Regions from separate parts of the Mesorhizobium sp. Cs1299R1N1 genome, predicted to be linked through region 3. Evidence: predicted binding sites of a transcription regulator. Region 3 holds the regulator's gene; each other region holds the start of a gene.
What was found. Region 3 encodes PhoB, which activates phosphate uptake and scavenging genes when phosphate is short. Its sites were predicted from a motif close to TGTCATNNANCTGTCAT; they were not measured.

Region 1 (3,205 bases), on a different contig from region 3:
GACTAGCTGGGATGTAGTCAGTCTACGCCAAGTCACAGCTCGCCGCCAAAACTCCTCGCTCAGTTCTGGTATATCGCTGGTATCGACATCACCTTCGAGCCGAGCCTTCAGCTTGGCGATTTCCGCCTTTTGGCTTTCCGTCAGCGGCGGCGGGTTCGCCGGATCCATCCCATATCGGATGACTTTGCTCATAGGCGTATTCTATTGTCTGCGGCGGTCGTTGTCGAACACGAACGTTTTGCTCTTTCGCAGCGCCGATCTATCGAGCTTCATTGTCGCGACTGCGTTTTACCGCCTTACAATCTTTCTCGCCTCCCACCCATAAAGCCAATCCAAATCCGCCGCGAGCTTCTCTCCCGGCCGCGTCGCCAGGAGGAGATTGCGCGCCAATGCCACCGGTCCCCGGGCGTGCCAGGCGAGGCGGTTGAGCGCGCCGCGTTTCAGCACCTTTTCGATGCGCGGTCGTCTCAGCTTCTCCCAGATGGTGAGGCTTTGCGTCAGGTCGCCGGGGAAGTCGGCAATGAAATCAGCAAGCATCGCGGCGTCCTCGATCGCCATGGCGGCACCTTGCGCCGCGAACGGGGTCATCGCATGTGCGGCGTCGCCGATCAGCGCGATGCCGGCTGGCATCGTCCAGGGCTGTTTCCGTTCGACTGTATGGAGTGGCCAGGTCAGCCATGGGCCAGCCAATTCCACCAGTCTTGCAAGGCCCGCGGCCGTGCCACGCATGGCGCTGGCGAGGATGCCGGGATCGGTGTGTCCGGACCAGCCCTCGGCAATGCGCTCGCCTTCGGTGAAAGCGACAAGGTTGAACGCGTCACCCTTGCTCACGGGATAGGCCACCAGATGAAAGCCGGGGTGCAGGAAGGTGGTGACGCAGTCGGGGGCGCCGATCGCGGCAAAGGCTCGCCCGGCTTCACTGTCCGCGCTCACCGTCGCGCGCCAGGCCAGTTCGCCGGAGAATTGGCTGTTCGCGAGGCCGGCTCCGCCGCCTGGGCCGGCAAGCCTCCGCACCGACGACCAGACGCCGTCGGCGCCCACCAAAAGGAAACCCGCTGCCTGGACGGGCTTGCCGTCCATCTCGGCGGTCACGGTGACGCCGTGCGTGCCGGCGGCGATGTTGCCGACGCGCGCGCCGGTGGTGAGCTGGATGCCGGGCATTTGCGCGACGCGCGCCATCAGGGCGTCTTGCAGATCCGCCCGGTGCGCCACGAGATAGGGCGCCCCCCAGCGTTCCTCGCCGGCGCCGCCAAGCGGCACGCGTGCCAGTTGGCGCAGGCTCGCGGCGTCCTTCAGCACCACGGCTTCCGGCTTGACGGCATTGGCGAGAAGCGTGTCGAGGACGCCAAGCCGGCACAGAATGCGCGTCGCGTTTGGCGAGAGCTGGATGCCGGCGCCCGCCGCGTCGAGGCGCTTGGCCTGTTCGAACACCCTCACGGGGTAGCCGCGTTCGGCGAAGGCGATCGCTGCCGTCAGCCCGGCGATGCCAGCCCCGGCAATCACGACCTGCCGGGACCGCGTCTCGCTCATGATCGAGAGGTCAGGCGGCCTGGTCGATGTAAAGGCAGCCCGCCGGCAGCGTTTCCGTCGGCTTCAGCTTCGGCGAATAGCGGTAGAGGGTCGAGCAGTAGGGGCAGACTTTCTCATTGTCGTCGCCCATGTCCAGAAACACGTGCGGATGATCGAAAGGCGGGTTGGCGCCCGTGCACATGAATTCCTTGACCCCGATGTCGATTGCCGGATGGCCCGCATCGTTCTGGAAATGGGGAATGGAACCGCCTGCCATCGTCGTCTCCTTAACGCAGTCTCTTCTGCATCTGGATCATATCAAACCTCTTTGCAAGTTCGATGAAATCAAACTGTCGCAAAAGCCTGTCAGAGAACTGTCGCAAAAGCCTGCCACAGGATAAGTTAAGCCGGTTAACCGGCCGAGGCGGGCGGAAGAGCAGGAATCATGAACGAACTGAAGCCGGTACAGAGCGAATTCAACAACATCACGGCAGCCAGCCCGGAAGGCAATCCGGACCGTTTCGTCAACCGCGAGTTCTCCTGGCTGCAGTTCAATCGCCGCGTTCTCGAAGAATCGCTGAACACCCATCACCCGCTGCTGGAGCGCGTCCGCTTCCTGTCGATCTCGGCCGCCAATCTCGACGAATTCTTCATGGTGCGTGTCGCCGGCCTTGCCGGCCAGGTGCGCGAGGGCATCGTGCTGAAGAGCCCTGACGGACGCACCCCAGAACAGCAGCTCGAACAGTTGCTGCGTGAGGTCGAGCGGCTGCAGGAGGACCAACAGAAGAGCCTTTCGGCACTCACGGTGCTGCTCAACAAGGAAGGGATCGAGAGCATCACCCGTGATGCGCTGACCAAGGACGAGAAGGCTTGGCTGGAAGAGCATTTCCAGGACCAGGTGTTTCCGGTGCTTACGCCGCTGTCGATCGACCCGGCGCATCCGTTCCCGTTCATTCCCAATCTGGGCTTCTCGATGGCGCTGCAGCTTCGCCACCGCAAGAATGGCGAGGAGATGAGCGCGCTGCTGCGCCTGCCGGTGGCGTTGAAGCGCTTTATCCGCCTGCCGGACCGCAAGAACCATGTCCGCTTCATTCCGCTGGAGGAGGCGGTCGGCCTTTACATCGGAAAGCTGTTCCCGGGCTACGAGGTCAAGGGCTCCGGCACGTTCCGCATCATCCGCGACAGCGACATCGAGGTCGAGGAAGAATCGGAAGACCTGGTGCGGTTGTTCGAAACCGCGCTGAAGCGTCGCCGCCGCGGTTCGGTCATCCGCATCGAATTCGACATGTTGATGCCGGGAGAATTGCGCGATTTCGTCGCCGGCGAGCTTGGCGTCTCATCGAGCCGCATCAGCGTACTCACGGGCCCGCTGGCGCTCAGCCAGATATCCGAGATCGTCTCCGTTCCCCGCGACGACCTGAAATTCACGCCCTACAATCCGCGCTTTCCCGAGCGCATCCGCGAGCATGGCGGCGACTGTTTTGCCGCCATCCGCGAGAAGGACATCGTCGTCCATCACCCCTACGAGTCGTTCGACGTGGTGGTGCAGTTCCTGCGCCAGGCAATGGCCGACCCCGAAGTGGTGGCAATCAAGCAGACGCTCTATCGCACCTCCAATGACAGCCCGATCGTGCGTGCGCTTGTCGACGCGGCCGAGGCCGGCAAGTCGGTGACGGCGCTGGTCGAGCTCAAGGCC
Region 2 (3,205 bases), on a different contig from region 3:
CATAGCCGCCGTGCTCGTTGAGATTGCCTTGCGGCTTGTAGAAACTCACCGCCGGCAGCTTGCCGTCATCGATCGCCTTGATGAACTCGGTGCCGTCCAGGCCGCCGTCCCGCAGATGCTCGGTGCGCGCGGCGGTGCCTGGCGCGTAGGCGGCGAAATAGTTGAACGGCTGGTGATGGAACTGGAAGTTCGGCACCGGCGTCGCGTTCTTGCCATCGAGCGTTGCCTGCCAGGCGCCGGCATACCAAGCCCAGTTCACCCCCTTCAGCGACAGCAGATCGCCGATGGTGATGTCGTGCTGCGGCGGCAGGGTGGTGGGCGCGGCCGGGTCGGCCAGCGCCTTGTCGCCGCCCTCTACCGGCTTGTTGGCGCTCGGCTGATAGGGCGGCTGCATGGTGTTGACGGCATGGAAGTCGGGCGTGATGGCGCCGTCATTGACGAATTTCGGTACGCCGCCGAGTGCCGAGGCCGGCGAATTGTCGGCGACCTTCAGCGTCGTGCCATCGGCCTCGACCACGGCGATCTGGCCCTTGATCGGACTGGTGTCGGCGTGCGGATAGACCGGCGTACAGGCGCAGGCGAGCTGGAAATGGTTGAGGAAGGAGCCGCCGAAGGCGCCCTGGAAGAAATTGTCGGCCAGCACATACTTCTTCGCGACCTGCCACATCGGCAGGCTGGAGCCATCATAGTGCCCCATGACAAGGCCGCCGGAATCGGCCCAGGCGACGAATTTATCGTTCTTGCCGCCGTCGATCTGCATCTGCTCCTGGTAGAAGCGGTGCCACAGATCATGGGTGATGACGTTGGTGCCTTCGTTGAAGCCCTTGGGATCGTCAATGGCGAAGGCAGCGTTGGCGAGATGCGCGGTCTCAGCCTCCGTCACCACGGGCGTGACGCCCTTTCCGGTCAGCCCGCCCCAGGCCGGCGGCAGCTCGGTGAGCGGCTTGCCGTCGCGGTCGAGCTGGCGCGCCTGATCGGCCGAGACATTGGCCAGCCCGTTGGCGCCGGGGAAGCCGCCATAGAGATTGTCGAAGCTGCGGTTCTCGGCATAGATGACGACGACGGTGTCGATCTTGTCGAAGCCGGGAGGGGCGGCATTGGCCGCCGCGAGGGGAAGCAGGGCCGAACCGGCCAGGCAGAAGGAAGTGAGGAGTTTGAGCCTCGTCATCGGGAAGACCTCGTGGCTTGACTGTGGCTAGAGGGGCGCGGGAACCATCGGGGCAGCTAACGTGGATGCCTTGTCACCTTTGTGACATCCGCCGCCGCGGCGAACACGGTTTCGTGAGCACTGGGGCCGGTCATCAATCCGTTGCACTCCATTCCTATTTCCCGGCCAAAGCGGACCATGCTCCATGACCAGAAGACGATGGAAAAGCCTGATGATCGCGATTGCCGCGATCTCGACATTTGGCTGTGCCGCGCCCGCGAATACGGCGGATGGCGTCCATCCCGGTCCGCTATCGCGCGCGCAAGCTTTCGCGCGTGCCGAGGCGCTGACCGCCTTGGGGCGAAAAATGTTCTTCGACCCGACGCTGTCGGCCTCGGGCAGGCAGGCCTGCTCGTCCTGCCATGATCCGCGCCACGCTTTCGGCCCGGCCTCGGCAGCTCCAGTCGAGGTGGGCGGACCGCATCTCGACCAGCCGGGCGTGCGCGCGGTGCCCTCGCTGCGCTATCTCCAGGCCGCTCCCGCCTTCACCGAGCACTTCTACGATTCCGAGGACGAAGGCGACGAGAGCGTCGACAACGGTCCGACCGGCGGCCTGACCTGGGATGGCCGCGCCGACCACGGCAAGGATCAGGCGAAAATCCCCCTGCTCTCGCCCTTCGAGATGGCCAACAAGGATGCGGGGACGGTCACCGCCGCCCTGCGTAGATCGGCCTATGCCGACGAGTTCAAGGCAACCTTCGGCAACGATGTCTTCGACCGCCCGGGCGACGCCTTCGACGCCGCCGCCGAGGCGCTCGGCACATTCGAGCAGGGCGCCGCCGATTTCTATCCCTATTCCAGCCGCTACGACGCCTTCCTCGCCGGCAAGGCGACGCTGTCGGCGCAGGAACTGCGCGGCCGCGCCCTGTTCGAGGACGAGGCGAAAGGCAATTGCGCCTCCTGCCACCTCAGCGAACCCGCCAATGACGGCGAGCCGCCGCAATTCACCGATTTCGGCCTGATCGCCATCGCCGTACCGCGCAATCCGGCCATCCCGGCCAACGCCGACCCCGCCTATGCCGATCTCGGCCTGTGCGGCCCGCTGCGCACCGATTTCCACGGCCGCACCGACTATTGCGGCCTGTTCAAGACACCGACGCTGCGCAATGTCGCGCTGCGCAAGAGCTTCTTCCACAACGGCTACGTCCACACGCTGCGCGACGCCGTCGCCTTCTACGCCAGCCGCGACACCGACCCCGGCCACTGGTATCCCAGGAATGCAGACGGCACGGTGAGGCAATATGACGATCTGCCAAAGGCTTACTGGGGAAATCTCAACCAGGATCCGCCCTTCAACGGCAAAAAGCCCGGCGACAAGCCGGCGCTCAACGACACCGAGATCGACGACATCGTGGCGTTCCTGCGGACGCTGACGGATGCGGATCAGCGGTGACGGGCCACTGAAGCGTCGGGACGAGCATGGCACCCAAAACGGAACGCCGGCGGGCCAGCGCCCCCCTCTGTCCTGCCGGACATCTCCCCCTCGAGGGGGGAGATCGGATGTCACCATGGCTTTCGCTAATTTTCGGTGTTGAGGAAAAGAACCGGCGCCAAAGCTGCCAATCTCCCCCCTTGAGGGGGAGATGCCCGGCAGGGCAGAGGGGGGCGCTGGCCCGCCGGCGTCTCCAAAAAATCGGACCAAATCCCTCACAGCGCCCGGATAACACCCCCATCCACGCGGATACTCTGCCCGGTAATGTACCCGGCCCCTTCCGAAGCCAAAAAAGCAATGGTCGCGGCGATCTCCTCGCTCGTCCCGTAGCGTTGCATCGGCACGTTGTCGCGGCGCTCTTCGGTGGTGGGCAGGCTGTCGATCCAGCCGGGCAGCACATTGTTCATGCGCACATTGTCTGATGCATAGGTGTTGGCGAAAATCTTGGTGTAGGCGGCAAGGCCGGCGCGGAACACGGCCGAGGTCGGGAACATCGCGCTCGGCTCGGCCACCCAGGCCGTCGAGATGTTGATGATGGCGCCGCCCTTCTGCTTGACCATCTGCGG
Region 3 (3,205 bases):
GTTCTCGCGCTCAGCATCTTTGCGCGCAGCCTGACCGGACGCAGAGAGGACAAATGAGCCAGATGTTGTCTCCAGACATGACGATTGCCGCCGAGGCAGCCGCCAAGGCGAAGATCGAGGTCAAGAACCTCAATTTCTACTACGGCCAGTCGAAGGCGCTGAAGGACATCACGTTGTCGCTGCCCGAGCGCAGCGTGACGGCCTTCATCGGTCCGTCGGGTTGCGGAAAGTCGACGCTGCTGCGCGTCTTCAACCGCATCTACGAACTCTACCCCAAGCAGACCGCCGAGGGCCAGGTGCTGCTCGACGGCCAGAACGTTCTCGATCGTTCGCAGGATCTCAACCTGCTGCGGACCAAGATCGGCATGGTGTTCCAGAAGCCGACGCCGTTCCCGATGTCGATCTATGAGAACATCGCTTTCGGCGTCAGGCTCTATGAGAAGATCAGCAAGGCCGAGATGGACGGCCGTGTCGAGCAGGCGCTGAAGCGCGCCGCATTGTGGACCGAGGTCAAGGACAAGCTGAACGCCAGCGGTCTCAGCCTGTCGGGCGGCCAGCAGCAGCGTCTTTGCATCGCCCGCACCGTGGCGGTGAAGCCGGAGGTCATCCTGCTCGACGAGCCGGCCTCGGCGCTCGATCCGCTGTCGACCGCCAAGATCGAGGAACTGATCGACGAGTTGCAGGCCGACTACACGATCGTCATCGTCACCCACAATATGCAGCAGGCGGCGCGCGTGTCACGCCAGACGGCTTTCATGTATCTGGGCGAACTGGTCGAATTCGACAAGACCGAGAAGATCTTCACGTCGCCTCGCGAGAAGCGCACGCAGGACTACATCACCGGCCGCTTCGGCTGATATCACGCATACGAGGACCAGGATCATGGCCGAACATACAGTCGCAGCCTTCGACGAGGATCTCGGACAGATCAGCAGGCTGATCAGCGACATGGGCGATCTCGCCGGCACGATGGTCGGCGGCGCCACCAAGGCGCTGCTGAATTCCGATAACGCGCTGGCACAGCGGGTCGTCTCCGACGACGCCATCATGGACGCGCGCCAGCGCGAACTCGACGACCGCGCCATCACCCTGATCGCCAAGCGCCAGCCGATGGCCGACGATCTGCGTCATGTCGTCGGCTCGATCCGGATGGCAGGCGATCTCGAGCGCATCGGCGACCTTGCCAAGAACATTGCCAAGCGCGTCGGCTCCGTCGGCCTCTCCGCCACGCCGCGCGACCTGTCGCATTCGATCGACTCCATGGCGCAGCTGGTGCTGATCCAGGTGCAGGGCGTGGTCGAGGAATACGCGGCCGGCGATGCCGCCGCGCTCGCCAAGCTCAGGAATGACGACGAACGCATCGATGTCAAATACACATCGGTGTTCCGCGAACTCCTGACCTACATGATGGAGGATCCGCGCAACATCACGGCTTGCACGCATCTTTTGTTCTGCGCCAAGAATCTCGAACGCATCGGCGACCACGTGACCAACATTGCCGAGAATGCATATTATGTGCTGACCGGCACGCAACTGCCCGCCAACCGTCCGAAGCAGGACGAGACGGCGATGTCGGTGCCAGCGGCTTGACGGCAGGGATGATCAATCGATGATCGCGCCACGCATCATGGTGGTGGAGGACGAGGAGCCGCTCGGCGTGCTCCTCCGCTACAATCTGGAATCGGAAGGCTACCAGGTCGAGGTGGTGACACGCGGCGACGAAGCCGAGATCCGCCTCCAGGAGAACGTGCCCGACCTCCTGGTGCTCGACTGGATGGTGCCGGCGGTTTCCGGCATCGAACTCTGTCGGCGCCTGCGAATGCGGCCCGAGACCGAGAGGCTGCCGATCATCATGCTGACGGCGCGCGGCGAGGAGAGCGACCGCGTGCGCGGCCTCTCGACCGGCGCCGACGACTATCTGGTCAAGCCATTCTCGACGCCGGAATTCATGGCCCGGGTCAAGGCGCTGCTGCGCCGCGCCAAGCCGGAAGTGCTGTCCAGCGTGCTCAAGGTCGGCGACATCGTGCTCGACCGGGAATCGCACCGGGTCTATCGCAAGAAGAGCGAGATCCGGCTCGGACCGACCGAGTTCCGCCTGCTCGAATTCATGATGCGTCATCCCGGCCGCGTGTTCTCGCGCAGCCAGCTGCTCGACAACGTCTGGGGCGAGACGATCTATATCGATGAACGCACCGTGGACGTGCATGTCGGCCGGCTGCGCAAGGCGGTCAACAACGGCCGCATGCCGGACGTGATCCGCACCATTCGCGGCGCGGGCTACGCGATCAGGGAAGACTGAAATCAGGCTACATTCTTGCCCGGAACGCCGGGCCTCGCCAGCACGCCCGGCGCGAAAATCTCCTGGTCCACGAAGGTCAATGCGCGCATGGCGCAACCTTCGCGGATGAGCGGCAGCTCGTTCGGCTCGGTGTCGAAGGAAATCGATTCCGAATGCTGGCCGCCGGCGGTCTGGGCGATGGCCTCGCGCAAGGCCGGCTCGATCAGGTCGAAGGCGGCGGCGCTGACGCCGACCATGGCGACGGGTGCGGGATCGATCAGCGCGAACAGGCTGCCCAGCCCATAGCCCAGCGCCTCGCCGGCCTTGCGATAGGCTTCGCGCTCCGGTCCGTCTTTCTCCCTTGCCGTCGCGGCGAGTGCCCGCATCTGCGCATCGCTGACATCCGCGACCGGTTCGGCGTCCTCGCCAAGCTGCCTGGCGTTGCGCCAGATGGCGTAGTTGCCGGCATAGGCCTCGACGCAGCCGCGCCGCCCGCAGCGGCAGAGTGCGCCTCCCGGGCGATGGATCATGTGGCCGAACTCGCCTCCCGATGAATGCGTCCCGGTGAACAACTCGCCCTTCAGCACCAGGCCCATGCCGATGCCGTGCGAGAGCAGGATGGCGATGAAGTCGTCGCGGTAGCGTTCGGGGTCGCGCCAGCGCAGCGCCACCGCCATCATGTTGCAGTCGTTCTCCATGGTGGCGGGGATGCCGAACTCGGCTTCAAGTATGTCGGCGAAGGGAATGTCCGTCTGCGGCGTGATCGGCGACCACAGCATCGCACGCGCCTCGGTGTCGGTGATGCCCTGGATCGCCAGTGCGATGCGGGCAATACTACGGACGTCGAGATCGGGGTCCTCGAGGCGCCGCCGCACTATTGCCGTGCATTCGCCGATCAGCGCCTCGCGCGACATGGTCAGCGTGTCC

Region 1: the regulator PhoB is predicted to act here: its motif matches at 1,874-1,890, upstream of O7A70_RS25570 (RNA degradosome polyphosphate kinase).
Region 2: the regulator PhoB is predicted to act here: its motif matches at 1,240-1,256, upstream of O7A70_RS09795 (acid phosphatase).

What each region holds. Positions count from the first base shown of each region.
Region 1 is NZ_JAPYKR010000013.1:19,122-22,326, reverse strand. It holds gene O7A70_RS25585 (hypothetical protein) at 1-192, opposite strand, end outside; gene O7A70_RS25580 (FAD-dependent monooxygenase) at 289-1,530, opposite strand; gene O7A70_RS25575 (zinc-finger domain-containing protein) at 1,541-1,786, opposite strand; gene O7A70_RS25570 (RNA degradosome polyphosphate kinase) at 1,955-3,205, shown strand, end outside.
Region 2 is NZ_JAPYKR010000003.1:583,447-586,651, reverse strand. It holds gene O7A70_RS09795 (acid phosphatase) at 1-1,168, opposite strand, end outside; gene O7A70_RS09790 (cytochrome-c peroxidase) at 1,380-2,600, shown strand; gene O7A70_RS09785 (SDR family oxidoreductase) at 2,855-3,205, opposite strand, start outside.
Region 3 is NZ_JAPYKR010000014.1:107,180-110,384, forward strand. It holds gene pstA (phosphate ABC transporter permease PstA) at 1-57, shown strand, start outside; gene pstB (phosphate ABC transporter ATP-binding protein PstB) at 54-857, shown strand; gene phoU (phosphate signaling complex protein PhoU) at 883-1,590, shown strand; gene phoB (phosphate regulon transcriptional regulator PhoB) at 1,610-2,299, shown strand; gene O7A70_RS27060 (ROK family protein) at 2,302-3,205, opposite strand, start outside.